DNA from 4 places in the Pantoea alfalfae genome. Region 2 is predicted to be linked to each of the others. Evidence: riboswitches for the same ligand, from Rfam matches in the RefSeq annotation. Region 2 holds a riboswitch; each other region holds the start of a gene.

Region 1 (5,011 bases), on a different replicon from region 2:
GAATGGCGATCAGCGCATTGGTAAAGATCACCAGCCCGTCGGCCGACTCGGGCAGGCCGATGGTGGCGTTGAACAACAGGAAAAAGCCGGTGGCGAGCACGATGCCTGGCATCGCCAGAATCAGCATGCCGCTGGTGTCGATAAGGGTTGCCGCCGCCGGGCGCTGACGCAGGCGCAGCTCGCGGCTGCTCCACAGCAGCATCATGGTCAGCACCACACAGAGCAGACCGGCGCCGGTGGCGATGCGCAATGAAGTCAACGTGGCCTGCCACAGTGCAGGCTGTGCCAGCGCGCCTCGCACTCCGCCGTGCAGACCATCGACGATGACCGCCGCCAGTGGAGGCAGCAGCAGGATCAGCGCCAGCAGGATCAGCAGCGCATCAACCAGCTGCGCCCAGCGCGAATCCTGCGGATCGCGCCAGCCGTTCAACTGACTGGTTCCGGCGGGAATCGCCTTGCTGAAGCGCTGGCTGAGCAGCACCAGCGTTACGCAGCAGCCAAGCTGGATCAGCGCCAGCAGTGCAGCGCGTCCGGGATCGTAGTCATAACTCAGCGCCTGGAATATCGCCAGCTCAATGGTCGTCGCCTGCGGGCCGCCGCCCAGCGAGAGCACGGTAGCAAAGCTGGCGAAACAGAGCATGAAGATCAGCGCGCCGGTCGGCAGCAGCTGACGCCGCAGCCATGGCCACTCCAGCAGACGAAAATGGTGCCAGCCGCGCAGGTCGAGCTGTGCCGCCAGCTGACGCTGTTCCGCCGGAATGCTCTCGAGCGCCTGCAGCATCAGGCGGGTCGCCAGCGGCAGGTTAAAGAAGACGTGCGCCAGCAAAATGCCCGATAAACCGTAGGGAGAGAAGTGGTAATCGATCCCTGCCAGCTGGCACAGCTGCGCCAGCCAGCCATTGCTACCGTAGACGGTTAGCAGCCCAAATACCGCCACCAGTACTGGCAGCACCAGCGTCATGGCGCACAAGCGCAGCAGCAGCTGGCGGCCTGGGAAACGACGTCGATAGAGCGCCCGCGCCAGCGGCACCGCAGGCAGCAGCGACAGCAGGGCGGAGAGCAGCGCCTGAGCAAACGAGAATGCGATAACGTGATGCAGATAGTCATCCTGCAGCACGCCGCGTAAGTCCGTGTCCGGCGCGGCGCGCCAGAGTGCACCGAAGGCCAGAAACGCCACAAGTGTCAGTAATGCTGTGGCGAGGGAACCGGGAATCAGCCAGCGCGGCATCAGCGGCTGACGGCGCGTTGCCACTGGCTAATCCAGCCCGAGCGCTGGCTGGCAACCTCTTCCGGCGAGAACTGCAGGGCGGTGGAAGGCACGTCGAGCGCCGCGAAACCGGCAGGCAGCGGCGTGTCGATCACCGGGTACATCCAGTTGCCGGTGGGTATGGTGCGCTGGAAGTCAGGCGAGACCATAAACTTCATGAACTGCTGCGCCAGCGCTGGCTGTTTGCTGCTGGCTAACTGCGCGGCAACTTCAACCTGCAGATAGTGGCCCTCTGCAAACGGCGCGGCGGCATAGTTCTCTTTCTTCTCTTCGATGATGTGGTAAGCCGGAGAGGTGGTGTAGCTCAGCACCAGATCACCTTCGCCCTTGAGGAACAGGCCATAGGCTTCACTCCAGCCTTTGGTGACCGTCACTGTCTTCTGTGCCAGCTTTTGCCATGCCTGCGGTGCCTGATCGCCATAGACTTTCTGCATCCACAGCAATAGACCTAATCCGGGCGTGCTGGTGCGGGGATCTTCGTAGATCACGCGCCACTTCTCCGGGCTGTCGACCAGCTCTTTCAGGCTTTTTGGCGGATTCTTCAGCCGGGTTTTGTCATAGACAAACGCGAAGTAGCCATAATCAAACGGCACGAAGGTGGTGTTGTGCCAGCCATCGGGCAGTTTCAATGTCGAGGTGTCGACCTGACTTTCGGCAAACAGGCCGGTTTTCTGCGCCGACTGCACCAGATTGTTATCCAGCCCCAGCACCACATCCGCTTTACTGTTTTTGCCTTCCATGCGCACGCGGTTCAGCAGCGAGACGCCATCTTCCAGCGTGACGAATTTCAGCTCGCAATTGCACTGGGCTTCAAAGGCTTTTTTAACCGCCGGGCCAGGGCCCCAGTCGGCGGAGAAGGCGTCGTAGGTGTAGACCGTGAGAACCGGCTTGGCCGCCAGAACGGGGGCGGAGAGTAACAGCAGCACCGGCAGAACTTTGTTTAACACTTTGCGCTCCTTCAGGAGAATAGGGGATGAGTCGCAAAGGATCTGAGCACAGAGGCCTCTCAAATCCCTACGTCGGTATTAACCGAATCAGGTTCGACGGGTCTCTCTCAGCTGCTTGCTTGTGGCAGGCCGCACCCCGTTGAGAACGTCACATTCTAGTCATTTCAGCGCCAGGGCGAAAGCGTCACAGCGCCGGTGGCGCGAACCAGGCCGATTTAAAATCAAACCAGCCCAGGGTATTCATCCGCACACCGCGCATGCTGCGCTGGCCTTCCAGCAGCAGCCAGTGGTGAAACAGCGGATGCAGACCGGCTTCTTCGACCAGCTGTTTGCTCCATTCGGCCAGCGGCAGTGTTTTTTCGCGCCAGCGGGCCGCATCGCCGTGCCAGTCGATCGGCAGACAGTGATGCAGTAGCGGAATCTCATAAAGCTGCGCGAACAGCGAATAATTCAGCGGCAGGGTGAAGTTCACGCTGCCCAGCCAGATATCACTTTCCGCGTCGCCCTGATACCAGCTTTCGTAGCTAATCTCACGGGTCTCCAGCGTGACGCCATGCGCTGCCAGCAGCGGACGCAGCGCATTAGCGATGCCTTCATGCTCCACGTGCTGGCTGTACCAGGTCAGCGTCAGGTGCGTTAAGCCAGGCGGTTTTTCCACTGGCATCAGGTCACGCCGGTGATGCCAGCGCGGCAGCAGGCCATACGCCGGAAACCAGTAACGCTGATAACCGACACCGGCATGATTGAGCAGGGCGATGGGGTTAAAGAGGTAACTGACCCAGCGGCGGACCGCCTCGTTGCGACCCTGCTCTGAACGCTGATCGAACAGCAGATAGTAGCAGCCCTCTTCAAGGCGGCTCTCCTCCTGAATCTCATCAATGCTGTCACCCTGCAGACGGACACCGGCATAGACCAGTTCATCGCTGATGTCGGGCAGTACCCAGATAGAGACATCATCAATCAGGGCGCGAAAACCGAAGTAGTCATCAAACGCTTCGATTTTCAGCTGGCTCTCCTGATTGCGTATCACCCGGTAAGGACCTGTGCCAACCGGCTGGCGGGCAAAATCACGCAGCGTCGGCCATTCGCGCGGCAGGATCATCGCACTGACGCTGCCCAGCAGCCAGGGCAAACCCTCGTCGGGCTGGCTTAAACGAATGTCCAGCGTCCAGGGGGCAGGTAAGTCAATCTGCTCTATATGGGAAAAGAGGGGATGGGTGCGCTGACGCTCCAGCGTGGCGAGCACATCCTCCATCTCCAGTTCTCTGCCGTGATGGAAGCGAATCGCCGGACGCACAAAGAAGCGCCAGTGAAGCGGAGAGGTCTGCTGCCAGTGGTGTGCAATATCAGGTTCAATTTCCCCGTTTTCCTCATTTATGCGCGTCAGGCCGTTGAAAATCTGTCGGGCAATATGCGTTTCCGAGCGCCGCAGCGCCGAACCGGGCAGCAGGTTAAGCAGCGGACGATAGTAGAGCACCCGCAGGATATGCTTGCCCTGCCGGAAACTGCGCCCCAGGTGTACCCCAATCATCTGCCGCACCTGATTCTTATCGCCCACTAACTGGACCAGTTGATCGATGCGATCCTGTTCCAGCAAATCCTCGGCACGCTGCTGTTGTAAAGCCAGTCCGGTATAGCAGAAGGAGAGCTGTGAACGCTTGCCGCGTCCGGCTTCCGCCTGCCAGATCAGCCAGCCCGCGGCCTGCATCCGGTTGAGCAGATTGCGCATATGGCGGCGCGAGCAGTGCAGCAGGTCAGCCAGTTCGCTGAGGGTAATCTCCTGCGTTTGCCCCTGGCAGCTCTGCCACAGGCGAATGAACTGCTGCTTCAGACGTGATGAGGACATAAAAGGGGAACTCCCGGTGAAAAGCGCTCTGTTTTTTCTGCCCCATTTTAAGAGCAAACTTTGCGCTATGGGAAGAGCGGGAGGCATTCAGCACTGAATGGCGTTCGACCCTCACTTCGCTGTTCAGTGGAGTGCTTTTCTGAGTAGGGTGCATTTACACCGCCAGCAGATGATCTCTGCTGGCTTTTTTCATGTTGCGCGGTATCGTCTACCCTTCTTTTTCCCCTCTGTTTGTTCTGAAAGGGATTTCGCTATGAAATCGCTGTTAACGCGGCAGCGCCGCATCAATCCGGTTTACCTCGCTTTTATGGTCGCCTCGTTCATGCTGGGCATCGCAGGCGCACTACAGGCACCAACACTTAGCCTGTTTCTGACGCGCGAGGTACAGGCGCGGCCCTTCTGGGTCGGGCTGTTTTTCACCATCAATGCGGTGGCCGGTATCGTGGTGAGTATGCTGGTGGCTAAGCGCTCAGACAGTGTTGGCGATCGTCGGCATATTATTCTTTTTTGTTGCCTGATGGCGCTGGTGAATGCGCTGCTGTTTGCCTTTACCCGCCATTATCTGACCCTGCTGACGCTGGGTGTGCTGCTGTCGGCGCTGGCCAGCGTCTCTATGCCTCAGCTGTTTGCGCTGGCGCGGGAGTATGCCGATCAGTCGGCGCGTGAAGCGGTGATGTTCAGTTCGGTGATGCGTGCCCAGCTGTCGCTGGCATGGGTAATCGGGCCACCGTTGTCGTTCGCGCTGGCGCTGAACTACGGTTTTGTGACGCTGTTTATGGTGGCTGCCGCGCTGTTTCTGATCTGTATCCTGCTGGTCTGGTTTACGCTGCCGTCTGTGCCACGCACGCAGCCGCTGATGCAAAGCGGCGGGCTGCCGATAAGCGGCTGGCGCGATCGGGATGTGCGGTTGCTGTTCATCGCTTCCGTCGTGATGTGGACCTGCAACACGAT
Region 2 (5,011 bases):
TGGCGTATTAATCAGCGTGCCCACACGCATCAGCGGCAGGCCCTGGTCGGCGAAAAAATGCAGCTGCGTCTGATACGTTATCGCTAAGTCCGCCTGCTTAGCGGCGACCAGACGCGGCGGCAGCGCAGGGTCGGAAGGCGGCACAATGTTAACCTCCAGACCCTCTGCCGCAAACGCACCGGTTTGCTGAGCCACCATAATGGGTGCATGGTCGGGGTTGATATACCAGTCGAGCACCAGCGTCAGTTTTTCCATCGCCTGAACCTGCGAGGCTAAGGAGGCGCTGAACAGCAGGACAAACAGGGGCATTTTAGTCATAGGTTGTCTCATCAGTAGGGTCGTCAGTGTGGCTCGGGAATCCAGGTAATCAGGCGGCGAAGCAGAAGGTCGATGATAAGCCAGAGAGTCAGCGTCATCAGCACCAGAATAAACAGGGCAGCGAAACAGAGGTCGCTCTGCATCCGGGCGTTGGCATTCAGCATCACGTAGCCCAGCCCTTCAGCCGATCCGACCCATTCACCAATGATGGCACCGATCGGCGCGACGGCCGCTGCCATCCGTAAGCCCGAACCCAGGGCGGGCAGTGCGGCTAACAGCCGGACATGACGCAGTTGTGCTATGTGTGAAGCGCCCATCGTGCGAGCCAGATCGAGATAGCCAGGCGTGACGCGACGCAGGCCATCAAAAAAAGCTGAGGTAACAGGAAAGAAGATCACCAGTACCGCTATCGCGACTTTGGCGCTCATGCCAAAGCCAAACCAGAGCACCAATAGCGGTGCCAGGGCAAATACCGGAATCGCCTGGCTGGTGATCACCAGCGGCATCATCCAGCGCTGTAACCACGGCGAAAAGGTCATGCCCAGTGCCAGCACCGCGCCCAGCAGCACGCCGAGCGCCATACCGATGAGGATTTCAGTCAGGGTGATCAGGCTGTGATGGCCGAGATAGCCAGCGTTGTCCCACAGTGCGGTAGCAACCGCAGCGGGCGAGGGCAGCAGAAAGGCCGGAACGGAAGTGAGTGTGGCGAGCCACCACAGCGTAATCAATCCGGCAGAGAGCATGACTCCACGGCGAAGCGCGGCGAAACGTAATCTCATCCGCCCAGCCTGCTTAGCTGTTTCAGCAAGGTGGCCTGACTCTGGATCACGCTGGTATCGTCTGCTGCCCGTGGTGGCTGGCCCTGGAGTGGCGGGCAGGTTTCAATGCCTGCTGAACCCATTACCAGCAGGTGATGACCGAGGCGACAGGCTTCCGCGGCATCATGAGTGATCAGCAGCACGGTATGTCCGGCCAGCACTTCTGCCGCCAGAGTCTGAATCTGTGTCCGGGTCAGTGCATCCAGCGCCGAGAAGGGCTCATCCATCAGTACAATGGGCTGACGGGTATAGAGGGTACGCGCCAGCGCTACCCGCTGACGCATACCGCCCGAAAGTGTCGCAGGTCGCGCACGGGCACAGTGGCTCAGGCCAACCCGCGCCAGCAGATGCTGCACCAGATCACGATCGGCTTTCTCACCTTTCAAGCGGCTGGCGAGGCAGACGTTCTGTTCCACCGTCAGCCAGGGATAGAGCAAATCCTGTTGCCCCATCCAGGCGATGCGCCCGGCCAGCGGCAGACCATCGCTGCCCTTAATTTGTCCCGAAGTGGGCGGCGTCAGACCGGCAATCACTCGCATCAGGCTGCTTTTACCTACGCCGCTGGCACCCAGCAAAGCGGTAAATGCACCACCCGCGATCTCCAGATTAAGCTCGCTGAACAATGGCTGCTGATCCAGCGTCAGGCAGAGCTGGCGAACGGAAATACCCGGCGGCACGGCATCGTTCAGCGGCTTCATGAGCTGCCCCGCAGACCGTCAGCATGATTAAGACCCATCTGCCAGAACGCCGCTTCCAGCCGGGTTGCGGTCGTAAAAATCTCCGACAGTGAGTTAATACGTTGTTCACCGGCGCGCTGCTGAGCCAAAGTTTCAAACAGCAACAGTGAGGAACCGACGCCCGTCAGGTAGGACTCATCGCCGTAATTCTCAATCCATGCCGCGTAAGGATTCCCCTCAAAGCAGGTCGCAGGATTGTCCAGCAGCCTCAGGCCGATTTCCGCATAACCGGCGACGCAGGGCATCAGCGCCGTCATCAGCGCCAGCGCATCTCCGGTGTGACCCACGTCCAGCACGTAGCGGGTATAATTGATTGTTTCCATTGCCTCAGGTTCGCTCGCCACCGCCTCTTCGCTGATGCCCCATTGCTGGCAGTAAGCCAGATGCAGCGGCAGTTCGCTGATAATGGCGTTCAGCGATGCCGTCGCGCTGCGTAACGCAGCCGGTTCAGAGAGCTTACTGATCAACAGGCCCCACGCACGGGCGAAGTGCAGCAGGAACAGATAATCCTGGGTGAGATAGTGGCGGAAAGCGGCGGGTGGCAGCGTACCCTGACCGAGCTGCTGCACAAAATTGTGCCTGACATAATCGTGCCATTGCGTGCCCGCCTGCTGGCGCAGACGACCATAAAAACCGGTTTCGAAAAGCGGATGTGACATAGGATCTCCAGTAACAGGGGAGATCCGGGCATAAGGTCTGGAACAGGGGATGAAGCAGGAGATGAGGCAGAACATCTGCCGACCCGTCCCTTCGCTGGCATGACCCAGATCAGGTTCAAAGGGTTCGGCTTGCGCCATCTCAGCCCATGACAGGACACCCCTCGGAGACATTCGTTATACGATATTTATTGCTGGAGTACAACGACACCAGTACGCGTTATTCAGTGACAATGTCACTCAAGATTGGCCCCGTTGCTGGCAATCACTTTCTTATACCACCAGAAAGACTTTTTGCGCGTGCGCGCCAGCGTGCCGTTACCCAGGTCGTCGCGGTCAACGTAGACGAAACCGTAGCGCTTGCTCATTTCACCGGTTGAGGCGGCAACCAGATCGATGCAGCCCCAGCTGGTGTAACCCATCACCGGCACGCCATCTTCAATGGCATCGCCCATGGCGCGGATGTGTTCACGCAGATAGCTGATACGATAATCATCATTGATCTCGCCATTCGCGTCGATTTCATCGCGCGCCCCCAGGCCATTCTCTACCAGGAAAAGTGGCTTCTGGTAACGGTCATACATCATATTCATAGTAATGCGTAAGCCCAGTGGATCGATGCCCCAGCCCCACTCACTGCGTGGCACATGGGGATTGGTCAGGGATTTCACCACATTGGCTGCGCTGCTGTTCTGTTCGTTCATTTCCGCCGAGGCGCAGCGAGAGGCGTAATAACTGAACGAGACAAAGTCGACGCTATTTTTCAGGATATCGGCATCGCCATCAGCGATCTCAAGCGTAACGCCTTTTTCCCGGAACACGCGGGCGGCGTAAGCCGGATAGGCACCGCGTGCCTGCACATCAATGAAGAACAGGTTTTCACGATCCTTCTCCAGCGCCGCCCAGACATCCTCTGGTTTACTGGACCACGGATAAAAGTTGCCGCCTGCCAGCATACAGCCGATCTGATTTGCTGGATTCACTTCATGCGCGATCCGCGTAACCAGCGCGCTGGCAACCAGTTCGTGATGCGCCGCCTGATACTTCACCTGCTCCTTATTCTCACCCGGTTCGAACACCAGACCCGCACCGGAAAACGGGCTGTGCAGCAGGATATTGATCTCGTTAAAGGTTAGCCAGTATTTCACCAGGCCATCAAACGCCTCGAAACAGCTGCGGGCATAGCGGGCAAAGAAGTCGACCATTTTGCGATTGCGCCATGAGCCATATTCGGTCACCAGATGCATCGGCACATCGAAATGACAGAGCGTAACCAGCGGTTCGATATTATATTTCCGGCACTCCTCAAAGACGGCACGGTAAAAAGCGATGCCTTCTGGATTGGGCGTCAGTTCATCACCGTTTGGATAGAGGCGGCTCCAGGCAATTGACGTACGAAATACGCTGAATCCCATTTCCGCCATCAGCGCAATATCTTCCGGATAGCGATGATAGAAATCAATGGCATCATGGCTGGGATAAAATTCATCATCCCGCAGCGTAAAGCGCTTTTCCAGACCCAGTTTGACCGCCAGTCGGTGTGGGCCATGCGGGATCATATCGACGGTGGTTGCGCCCTTTCCGCCCTCACGAAAACCGCCTTCACTCTGATTGGCGGCTAACGCGCCGCCCCATAAAAATCCTTGCGGGAACCTTGAATCAGACATGCAATCCTCTTTTCCGGGTCAGAATGACCCTTTCCTTTAGTGGCTATTAATCGCGTTGGTGCGTTCGGTAAGCGGCGCGGGATGCGCGGCGGTAGCGGATTCGGATTTCGTTTCAGTTTCCGCTTCAGGAATATCTTCAAACCCTAACAGCAGCGTCAGCACAAACGACAGCACCACCGACAACACCATAACCGCACCGACCCAGACGATACTGATGGGATTGCTGGGGTCAAAAAACTGAACGCTGGTGAAAAGACCCGGTGAGGCCATTGAGTGGCTGGCCAGCCCGCCAATGCCCGCGACCGCGCCGCAGATAAAACCGCTGATCAGACAGGCGATCAGCGGACGTTTCAGACGAACCGCCACACCATACAGCGCCGGTTCAGAAATGCCGGCAATGATGGCAGACGCTGCTGCTGCCAGTGCCGTCTGACGCAGTTCGCGGTTTTTGGTGCGGAACGCCACTGCCAGCGACGATCCGCCCAGCGAGAGATTGGCACCAATTTCTGACGGCATCACCATGCCCTCTTTGCCGGTTTCAGCAATGGTCTGGATGATGGTCGGTGTGAACACACGATGCATCCCGGTCATCACCAGCAGCGGCCAGATGGCACCCATAATCGCGACGGAAAGCCAGCCAAGATAGCCATGCACGGTGTAAACCAGCGCAGAGATGCCGCTGCCGATCCAGATGCCAATCGGGCCAATCAGCACAATCGCGATAGGGGCAGCAATCAGCACAATCAACATCGGTTTCAGAAAGTTTTTGGTAACGGCCGGGGTAATACGGTCCACGCCGCGCTCGATGTGCGACA
Region 3 (5,011 bases), on a different replicon from region 2:
AACGTCAAAGTCATCTTCACGCACCACGTCAGCGGCGCGTTGTAACTGCTCAGCGCGAAGTGCGGCAATGTCCATAATTACTCCTGATGCCAGGGACGCGATAAACGATGCACAGCATCAACAAAGACACCGGCATTTTCGGGCGGAACGTCCTGATGAATGCCATGCCCCAGATTAAAGACATGACCAGTGCCTGAGCCAAAACGCTCCAGAATACCGGCCACCTCCTGCTCGATACGTTCAGGTGCCGCATAGAGCATAGAGGGATCCATGTTGCCCTGCAGCGCAACTTTGTCGCCTACGCGGCGGCGTGCATCATCAATATCGGTGGTCCAGTCGAGACCCAGCGCATCACAACCGGTGGCAGCCATCGCTTCCAGCCACTGTCCGCCGCCTTTGGTAAAGAGCGTCACCGGCACGCGGCGGCCGTCGTTTTCACGCAGCAGGCCATCGACAATCTTGTGCATGTAGTGCAGGGAGAATTCGCGATAGTCACGACCGGTCAGCACGCCGCCCCAGGTATCAAAGACCATGACGGACTGCGCTCCGGCGCGGATCTGAGCGTTGAGATAGAGGATGACGCTGTCGGCCAGCTTATCCAGCATCGCGTGCAGCGTCGCCGGATCGGCATACATCATCTTCTTAATTTTAGTAAAGGCCTTACTGCTGCCGCCTTCCACCATGTAGGTGGCCAGCGTCCACGGACTGCCTGAGAAGCCAATCAGCGGCAGATCGCCATTCAGGTTTTTACGGATGGTGCGGACCGCATTCATCACATAGCCCAGCTCCATTTCAGGATCGGGCACCGGCAAACGCTCAACGTCAGCGCGGCAGGTCACAGGATTAGAGAAACGCGGACCTTCGCCGGTTTCAAAGTAGAGACCCAGTCCCATCGCATCCGGAATGGTCAGGATGTCACTGAAGAGGATGGCGGCATCCAGCGGATAACGGCGCAGCGGCTGCAGGGTCACTTCACAGGCCAGCTCGGCGTTTTTACACAGCGACATGAAATCACCCGCCTGGGCGCGTGTCGCTTTGTACTCCGGCAAATAGCGCCCGGCTTGTCGCATCATCCATACCGGCGTGACATCAACCGGCTGACGTAACAGGGCACGCAAATAACGATCGTTCTTCAGTTCACTCATCTCAACACTCTCTCAATAACAGGCGTGTAGTGTAGCACTTTCACGCTTCGGCGCGGCACAGGGCGACGGTATCTTCAATCAGGCGGCGCGCTACCGTGCCTGGCGGTGGCAGCAAAGGCAGCGCATCAAAACGGAACCAGGCGGCATCCAGCAGCTCTTTACCGTCATGTTGCAGATCGCCGCTGTCATACTCCGCCATGAACGCCGTCATCAGCGATTGCGGGAAGGGCCAAGGCTGGGAGGTCACGTAACGGACGTTTTTGACGCGGATATTGCTCTCTTCCATCACTTCCCGGGCAACGGCCTGCTCCAGCGTCTCGCCGACCTCCACAAAACCGGCCAGCACGGTGTAGACCTTGTTGCGATGGCGGGCATGATTCGCCAGCAGGATTTCATCGCCGCGACGGATAGCCACAATGATGCAGGGCGCGATCTGCGGATAGTAACGCTCACGGCAATGACTGCAGAGACAGGCAAATTCATGTTTGCTGTGGTGCATCTCATGTCCGCAGTAGCCGCACCAGCGATGAGAGCGGTAGAACTCCGCCAGCTGTACACCGCGACCCACCAGCTGAAACAGCGCCACATCCTGATCGATCAGCTGTCGCATGGAGAACATATCGGAGGAACGCGGCTCACAAATCAGCCAGACTTTTTCGCCCTGCCATTCACCAATGGTCCGGGCCTTACTGCCAGTTAAACCGAATTTTTCGGCGTTTCCGTGGGGTAAATCACCTTGTGGCAACCAAAGTTTTTGTTCATGGCTGACAATCCACCATCCAGCGTCTACGCTTGAGATTTCGCATTGCATTTATTTCGTCATCCTTAGCGTCAACTCGCACGCTGAAGCCCTGATGTTAAGTGTGTAGATAAACAACTATAACTCACATGGAGTTAGATATGCTTAACCAGTTAGACGTCCTGGCTGAACGCGTAGGTGGCAGTAATGAACTGGTCGATTCGTGGCTTGAAGCGCGTCGCCAGCTACTGGTGACCTATTATCACCTGGTCGGTCTTAAACCTAAAAAAGAGGCGCTGACGCGTCTTGATGAGCAGGCACTCGACAACTTCTGTCACGGCCTGGTCGACTATCTTTCTGCCGGTCACTTCAGTATCTATGAGCGCGTGATCAGTGAAATGAGTGGCGACAGCCCGATGATCGCCGCCGCGCAGATCTACCCTCCGCTGGAGGCAAACACTGAGCGTCTGATGCAGCTGTATGACGGTCACCTGCAGCAGGCCATTGATGATGAAAACTGCATGACCTTCCAGCAGGCTCTCTCCGAAGTGGGTGAAGTGCTGGAATCACGCTTTACGCTGGAAGATAAGCTGATTCAGCTGGCCTGGGATAACCAGCTTGCTACGCCACCAGTGGCGAATGACAGCCAAATCGCGCGTCCGGCTTAGTGGTTAACAATGGCAAAGGGCTTGAGATTATCCTGTAGCCCTTTTATGCTGAACAGGTTCTGAGGAGCGCTCTCCAAAGAACCTTTTTTATTTTAGCTTTGAAATGTGAGGTTTTACGCCCGAGTCTGTTATCAGACACCCGCGAAAAAACCGCTTCTTGTCGGAGTGCCCAGTTGGGCTGAGACCGTTAATTCGGGATCCGCGGAACCTGACCAGGTTAGAACCTGCGTAGGGAACAAGAGTAAAACTTCTCTGTATGCCAGCATGCCTGTGCTGTCTATACGGTTACTCCTTCCGAACTCCGGACAAGCATCGTTCCCCCTTAACAGGAAGATTGCTATGTCTGACCCAAAAATGTCCCGTCGTGAACAGCGTACCCAGGCGCAGGAATTTATCGATTCCCTGCAAAGCGGCAGTGCTTTTCCTCAGTCCCGTCGCGTCTGGATTACCGGTAGCCGGGAAGATATTCGCGTGCCGATGCGTGAAATCACCCTAAGCCCGACCCATATCGGCGGCAGCAAAGAACAGCCTCTCTATGAGCAAAATGAAGCGGTGCCGGTCTATGATACGGCAGGTGCGTATGGCGATCCCGCGGCACAGATTGATGTGCATCGCGGTCTGGAAAAGCTGCGCGCACGCTGGATTGCTGAACGCGACGACAGTGAGCTTCTTGAGCAGAACAGCTCGGGCTATACCCAGCAGCGACTGGCTGACGAGGGGCTGGATCATCTGCGCTTCGATCACCTGCCAACACCGCGACGCGCCCGTGCAGGCCGCCGTGTCACGCAACTGCACTATGCCCGTCAGGGCATGATTACCCCGGAGATGGAGTTCATCGCCCTGCGGGAAAACATGGGCCGTGAGCGAATCCGCAGTGAGGTGCTGCTGCAACAGCATCCGGGGCACAGTTTTGGCGCGCATCTGCCCGCCGATATCACACCCGAGTTTGTCCGTCAGGAGGTCGCTGACGGACGCGCCATTATCCCTGCCAATATCAATCATCCTGAATCGGAGCCGATGATCATTGGCCGTAACTTCCTCGTCAAGGTCAATGCCAACATCGGTAACTCGGCAGTCACCTCTTCTATCGAGGAAGAAGTAGAAAAGCTGGTGTGGTCGACCCGCTGGGGTGCCGACACGGTGATGGATCTCTCTACCGGTCGCTATATTCATGAAACGCGAGAATGGATTTTGCGAAACAGCCCGGTGCCCATCGGGACCGTGCCGATCTATCAGGCGCTGGAAAAAGTGAATGGCGTGGCCGAGGCGCTGAACTGGGAAATATTCCGGGACACGCTGCTGGAGCAGGCGGAACAGGGCGTCGATTACTTCACTATTCACGCGGGCGTACTGCTGCGTTATGTCCCGATGACGGCGAAACGCCTCACGGGAATTGTCTCGCGGGGTGGCTCGATCATGGCGAAATGGTGCCTGTCCCACCATCAGGAGAGCTTCCTGTATGAGCACTTCCGCGAGATTTGTGAAATCTGCGCCGCTTACGATGTCTCCCTGTCGCTGGGCGATGGTCTGCGTCCGGGTTCCATTCAGGATGCCAACGATGAGGCGCAGTTTGCCGAACTGCGTACCCTGGGCGAACTGACGCGTATTGCCTGGGAGTATGACGTTCAGGTGATGATTGAAGGTCCGGGACATGTGCCGATGCATATGATCCGCCGTAATATGACTGAACAGCTCGATCTGTGCAATGAAGCTCCCTTCTACACGCTTGGGCCGCTGACCACTGATATCGCGCCCGGCTACGACCATTTCACCTCGGGTATCGGTGCCGCCATGATTGGCTGGTTTGGTTGTGCCATGCTGTGCTACGTCACGCCCAAAGAGCATCTGGGTCTGCCGAACAAAGAGGACGTGAAGCAGGGATTGATCACCTACAAAATCGCAGCGCATGCTGCCGATCTGGCGAAAGGCCACCCTGGAGCGCAGATCCGTGATAACGCCATGTCTAAAGCACGCTTTGAATTCCGCTGGGAAGATCAGTTTAACCTTGCGCTGGATCCCCATACGGCGCGGGCAATGCATGATGAAACCCTGCCGCAGGAGTCAGGCAAGGTGGCCCATTTCTGCTCAATGTGCGGCCCTAAATTCTGCTCGATGAAAATTTCCCAGGAGGTGCGCGAGTTTGCGGCACGCCAGGATGCCCGTGCCGAGCCGGTTGAAGTGGGCATGGCGCAGGTGTCAGATCGTTTCCGCAGCCGCGGCGGTGAGCTCTATCACCCCGCCGATGCCATTAAGGAGGAGTAACGATGCCCGCATTTCCCGCTACCGTCCCGCGCCTGGGACTTTATCCGGTGGTTGATAGCCCCGAGTGGATCGAACGCCTGCTTGAAACGGGCGTTCGCACGATGCAGTTGCGCATCAAAGATCGGCCTGATGAGGTCGCCGAACCCGCCATTGCTCAGGCGATTGCGTTAGGTAAACGCTACGACGCCCGCCTGTTT
Region 4 (5,011 bases), on a different replicon from region 2:
CGGCCACAGAATGAACGGGCCAGGATGTTCGAAGCGACAAAATCGGGCAGTGACATGAACGCCATTTTCAGTGCGTTTGCTGATGTGATTCGTTCCACACCGAATCCGGGCAACAAATCGCAACCCTCAATCGATGACGCACTTAAACAGCTGGAGGTTTGTCGCCAGCAGTGGCAGGCGTTCGCTGATAAATACATAGCTTAAAAGGTGATGAACCTGCGGCTGGCGGCTCTTTCGTGACAATAAAGCCATCCTGAGCGTCGCGTCGGCAGGATTGCTACGATGAGGCTGTTTAGTATGATGAGACACTCTGATAAACCCGACTAAAACAAAAAGCACTGATTACACATTTACAAATTTAAATGTGTAAATATAATGGCGCCTCTTACACATCAGAGGACCTTTTGTTATGCCGTCACTTTTTACCCCCCTGAACCTGGGCGATCTCACGCTTCGTAACCGCATTGTATTGCCGCCGCTGACGCGTTGTCGCAGTGAACAGCCGGGCAATATTCCCGGCGAGTTGATGGTGGAGTATTACCGCCAGCGTGCCAGCGCGGGACTGATGATCACCGAAGGCACCCAGATTGAACCTCGCGGGCAGGGCTATGCATGGACGCCGGGGATCCACAGCGACGCTCAGATCGCTGGCTGGAAAAAGGTGACAGAGGCGGTACATCAGGAAGGCGCAACGATTTTCTGTCAGCTCTGGCATGTTGGTCGCGTCTCTCACAATGAACTTCAGCCCGGTAAACAGGCACCGGTTGCCCCTTCAGCCATCGCGGCTGATAACGTCCGGATATTTATTGAAACCGGACCTGGTGCCGGGATACTGACCGCACCCAGCGAACCACGGGTACTGACCAACGCGGAAGTAAAAGAGATCGTGGCGCTTTACCGACGCGCAGCGGAAAATGCAAAAGAGGCGGGTTTTGACGGTGTGGAACTGCATTCCGCCAACGGTTATCTGATTAACCAGTTTATTTCGGAGCACACCAACTTCCGTACGGATGAATATGGCGGTTCAGCAGAGAATCGTCTGCGTTTTCTGCGTGAAGTGGTTGAGGCGGTCAGCTCGGTATTTGGCAGCCACCGTGTTGGCGTGCGGTTTGCGCCGCTGTTTTCGAGTACCGACGAAGAGCGCGTCTATCTTGGCCTGGTTGAAAGCGATCCCCACGCAACCTACATCCGCGCCGCTCAGCTTCTGAATGAGCTGGAAGTTGGTTATCTCTCTATTGCCGAAGCGGACTGGGATAATAGCCCGGATATGCCAGAGTGTTTCCGGGTTGCACTGAGGGAAGCATTCCGATCGCCGATCATCTATTCCGGTCGCTACACGGCGGAAAAAGCAAAGCGTATGCTGGATAACGGCTGGGGCGACCTGGCGGGTTTTGGCCGCTCGTTTATCGCGAATCCCGATTTGCCTGCGCGCATTAAATCGGGCTATCCGCTGAATGAGGTCGACAACGCCTCCCTGTATGGCGGCACTGAGAAAGGCTATACTGACTATCCTGTTTTTCAATCCTGATCTTATGTGAGGCGGCATGTCCCCCGAAAATGCCCTGAAGTTACTGTCCAACCCGACCAGAGTGGCAGTACTGAAGTGGCTTAAAAATCCTGACGAAGCGTTTGCGGGCTATTCGCAGCTCTATCCCTTCGCTCAGTATGGCGTCTGTGCCACCCTCATCCAGGACAAGGCGGGCTTATCACAGCCCGCTACCTCGTTATGTCTGAAAGCCCTGCACAATGCGGGACTGGTCGAAGCCAGCAAAGTCGGGAAATGGACCTACTATCGCCGCGCTGAATTGCGTATTCGTGAAATAACCGACGTGGTGACACAATCGCTGCAGGCGCTTTAGAGCACCTGCCGTTTAACACATCTCTCTTTTCTCATATGCGAATGCATAGCCTTTGCACTCACAGTAAACGCCTGCACATATCCTCCGAATTTCTGGCGCGTCTTCACGCATGCGGCTTGACGAAGCTGCCCGCTTAACTTACAACTAAAGCCGTCAGGGGAGTCTCGCCAGAGAGACTGAGAGGCTAATAGCGCAGTGCGCGGCTTAGCGACCCTTAGAACCTGACCCAGTTGATACTGGCGTAGGAAGACGGGTATCGCATCCGATACTTGCCGCAGGGGCGCGTTCGCGACGTCTCTGCCTTTTCCCTCCGTATCACGGGTCTTCGTTAACTGATAACGAGGCCAAAGTGAACTATCTCATCCTGAACCCCTTTCTTCCTCTCCGGTGGACACCATGAGCCGCTGGTCGGTGCTCGGCAGCGGCGTCGCCGGGCTGTGCGTCGCCACACTGCTCAGGGAGCGGGGAGAATCCGTCGAAATTATTACGCAGCAGGACTGTCGTGCCGCCTCGCACTGGGCGGGCGGTATGCTTGCGCCCTGGTGCGAAGCGGAAAGCGCGCCGCCGCAGGTGATCGAATGGGGCCAGCATGCGGCGGCCTGGTGGGCGCAACGCGTTGTTGGCGTTGAGCAGCAGGGCACGCTGGTGGTTGCGCCGCCGCGAGACAGTCGCGAACTGACGCGCTTCGCCAGCATGACGGAGCAGCATCGGTGGGTTGCGCCCGGTGACATCGAACCGGCGCTGGAAAATCGTTTCGCCCGTGGCCTGTTTTTTGCCGCAGAGGCGCATCTTGATCCGCGTCGCGCACTACAGCAACTGCGCGACACACTGCAGGACGCTGGCGTACCGTTTCACAGCGGTAAATCCGGTGGCAAAATTATCGACTGCCGCGGCATTCACGCTCTTGATCATCAGGCCGCCCTGCGCGCCGTGCGGGGCGAAATGCTGATCCTGCAATCAACCGACGTACAGCTCTCCCGTCCGGTCCGTCTGCTGCATCCGCGCTTTCCCTGCTATCTGGTGCCGCGTGCCGGAGGCCACTTCATGCTCGGAGCCACCATGGTCGAAAGTCACGACAGCAGCCCGATCAGCGGCAGGGCGATGATGGAGTTGCTGAGCGCGGCTTACAGCCTGCATCCGGCGCTGGCTGAAGCGCGCATCGTGGAGAGTGGCACCGGTCTGCGTCCCGCCTACCGTCAGAACCTGCCGGAAGTCCGCTATGAAAATGGCCGCTTCTCGTTAAACGGGCTGTACCGCCACGGCTTTTTACTGGCCCCGATCATGGCTGAAAAACTCATGCTGCAACTCACTCAGGAGATGACTCATGCGAGTTCAACTTAATGGACGCATGATTGAAACCAGCGCAATCACGCTGGCGGAACTTATGGCGGAGCAGCAGATTGACCCGCGCACCGTCGCCACTGCGCTGAACGGTGAGTTTGTGCCGCGCAGCCGTTATGCCAGCCAGCAGCTTGAGCCGGGCAGCCAGCTGGAAATCCTGTCACCGATGCAGGGAGGTTAACCATGTTCTATCAATTTGCCCCGCAATCACGCTTTCTGCTCGGCACCGCCGGCTATCCGTCACCGGACATTCTGCATCAGGCGATCGATGCATCCGGTGCGGAGATCATTACCGTCAGTCTGCGTCGTGAAGGCAGCGAAGGCGGTGCCTTTCGCACGCTGTTGCAGCAGCTCAATAAACGGATTCTGCCGAATACCGCAGGCTGCCACACGGTGAAAGAGGCGGTGACGACGGCGCAGATGGCGCGTGAACTGTTCGACACGCCCTGGATTAAGCTGGAAGTGATTGGTCATGCCGACACGCTGCAGCCAGATCCCTTTGCGTTGGTTGAAGCGGCCCGAATCCTCTGTGCTGATGGCTTTCAGGTCTTTCCCTACACTACCGAAGATCTGATCGTTGGCGAGAAACTGCTGGAAGCGGGTTGTGAAGTGCTGATGCCCTGGGGGGCGCCGATTGGTTCCGGCCAGGGGCTGCGCAATATAGAGGGACTACGCGCCATGCGTGCGTGGTTTAAAGGTGTGCCGCTGATTATTGATGCGGGCATCGGTGCGCCAGGCCAGGCGGCACAGGCGATGGAAATGGGTTTTGATGGCGTGCTGCTTAACACGGCGGTAGCGAAAGCACGCGATCCGGTGCGCATGGCGGGTGCCTTTGCCGCCGCGATCCACGGCGGGTACGAGGCGTTTCAGGCAGGATTGATGGAGCAACGCGACATGGCGTCAGCTTCTACGCCCATTTTTGGTCTGGCACAGTTCAGTTAAGGAGCAGCGATGACGCGTTATCAGCGACAGGCGATGCTGCCGGAGATTGGTGAAGCGGGGCAACAGCGCCTGAGCGGGGCAAGGGTGCTGGTAGTGGGTGCGGGCGGCCTTAGCGCGACGCTGCTGCCATTGCTGGCCGGAGCGGGCATCGGATTTATTCGTCTTTACGATGGCGATCGGGTCGAGCTGCACAACCTCCACCGGCAGACGCTGTTTGGCGTCGGGGATGTGGGCCAGCCGAAAGCAATCTGTGCTCAGCGCGAGCTGGCGCTGCGTAATCCTGACTGCCACGTTGAGGCACATCCCCAGATATTGAGCGCCAGCCAACTGCCGCAGGCGCTGAAGGGGGTCGATCTGGTGGTGGATGCGGCGGATAACTTCGCCATCACCTATCAACTCTCCGACGCCTGCTCTCCGCGTGGTCTGCCGCTGATCTGCGCCTCGGTGCTGGGTCGCAAAGGCTATGTCGGCGGATTCTGCGGCGGTGCGCCAGGGTATCGTGCGCTCTTTCCTCAACTGCCGATAGCGTCGGGAAACTGCAATACGGCGGGCGTGATGGGGCCTGCGGTAGCGACGCTGGGTGCAATGCAGGCCCAGATGGTGCTGAGTGTGTTATTGAAACTGACGCCGTCGCCGCTCGGCTGCATGATTCACTGCGACTTTGTGGACTGGCACATCAGGCAATTTCGCTTTGATGATGCACCTGAATCCGACGCGCCGGATATCCCGTTTATCGATAAGCTGATGCTCAGTGAGGACGATTGCATTGTGGAACTGCGCAGTCCCGAAGAAGCGCCGGTCAGTGTGGCCGGACGGGTGTTACGGATTTTGCCGCAGCAGATAGCAGCCTGGCAGCCGCCATCCGATCA

The links. A riboswitch is a leader RNA that binds a small molecule or an ion and turns the genes downstream of it on or off. The one in region 2 is predicted to bind thiamine pyrophosphate.
Region 1: linked by a shared signal. The riboswitch ahead of thiB (thiamine ABC transporter substrate binding subunit) and the one ahead of K6R05_RS20350 (TenA family protein) in region 2 are both predicted to bind thiamine pyrophosphate.
Region 3: linked by a shared signal. The riboswitch ahead of thiC (phosphomethylpyrimidine synthase ThiC) and the one ahead of K6R05_RS20350 (TenA family protein) in region 2 are both predicted to bind thiamine pyrophosphate.
Region 4: linked by a shared signal. The riboswitch ahead of K6R05_RS19520 (FAD-dependent oxidoreductase) and the one ahead of K6R05_RS20350 (TenA family protein) in region 2 are both predicted to bind thiamine pyrophosphate.

The regions. Positions count from the first base shown of each region.
Region 1 is NZ_CP082292.1:3,316,260-3,321,270, reverse strand. It holds gene thiP (thiamine/thiamine pyrophosphate ABC transporter permease ThiP) at 1-1,252, opposite strand, end outside; gene thiB (thiamine ABC transporter substrate binding subunit) at 1,228-2,214, opposite strand; TPP riboswitch at 2,261-2,363, opposite strand; gene sgrR (HTH-type transcriptional regulator SgrR) at 2,399-4,060, opposite strand; gene K6R05_RS15660 (MFS transporter) at 4,314-5,011, shown strand, end outside.
Region 2 is NZ_CP082295.1:23,955-28,965, forward strand. It holds gene K6R05_RS20335 (ABC transporter substrate-binding protein) at 1-318, opposite strand, end outside; gene K6R05_RS20340 (ABC transporter permease) at 342-1,097, opposite strand; gene K6R05_RS20345 (ABC transporter ATP-binding protein) at 1,094-1,834, opposite strand; gene K6R05_RS20350 (TenA family protein) at 1,831-2,532, opposite strand; TPP riboswitch at 2,602-2,704, opposite strand; gene K6R05_RS20355 (6-phospho-beta-glucosidase) at 2,766-4,196, opposite strand; gene ascF (PTS cellobiose/arbutin/salicin transporter subunit IIBC) at 4,233-5,011, opposite strand, start outside.
Region 3 is NZ_CP082292.1:3,763,463-3,768,473, forward strand. It holds gene nfi (deoxyribonuclease V) at 1-75, opposite strand, end outside; gene hemE (uroporphyrinogen decarboxylase) at 78-1,145, opposite strand; gene nudC (NAD(+) diphosphatase) at 1,186-1,956, opposite strand; gene rsd (sigma D regulator) at 2,046-2,552, shown strand; TPP riboswitch at 2,704-2,804, shown strand; gene thiC (phosphomethylpyrimidine synthase ThiC) at 2,892-4,814, shown strand; gene thiE (thiamine phosphate synthase) at 4,817-5,011, shown strand, end outside.
Region 4 is NZ_CP082293.1:228,033-233,043, forward strand. It holds gene K6R05_RS19505 (hypothetical protein) at 1-204, shown strand, start outside; gene K6R05_RS19510 (alkene reductase) at 410-1,528, shown strand; gene K6R05_RS19515 (ArsR/SmtB family transcription factor) at 1,545-1,859, shown strand; TPP riboswitch at 2,005-2,124, shown strand; gene K6R05_RS19520 (FAD-dependent oxidoreductase) at 2,256-3,200, shown strand; gene thiS (sulfur carrier protein ThiS) at 3,184-3,381, shown strand; gene K6R05_RS19530 (thiazole synthase) at 3,384-4,142, shown strand; gene K6R05_RS19535 (HesA/MoeB/ThiF family protein) at 4,152-5,011, shown strand, end outside.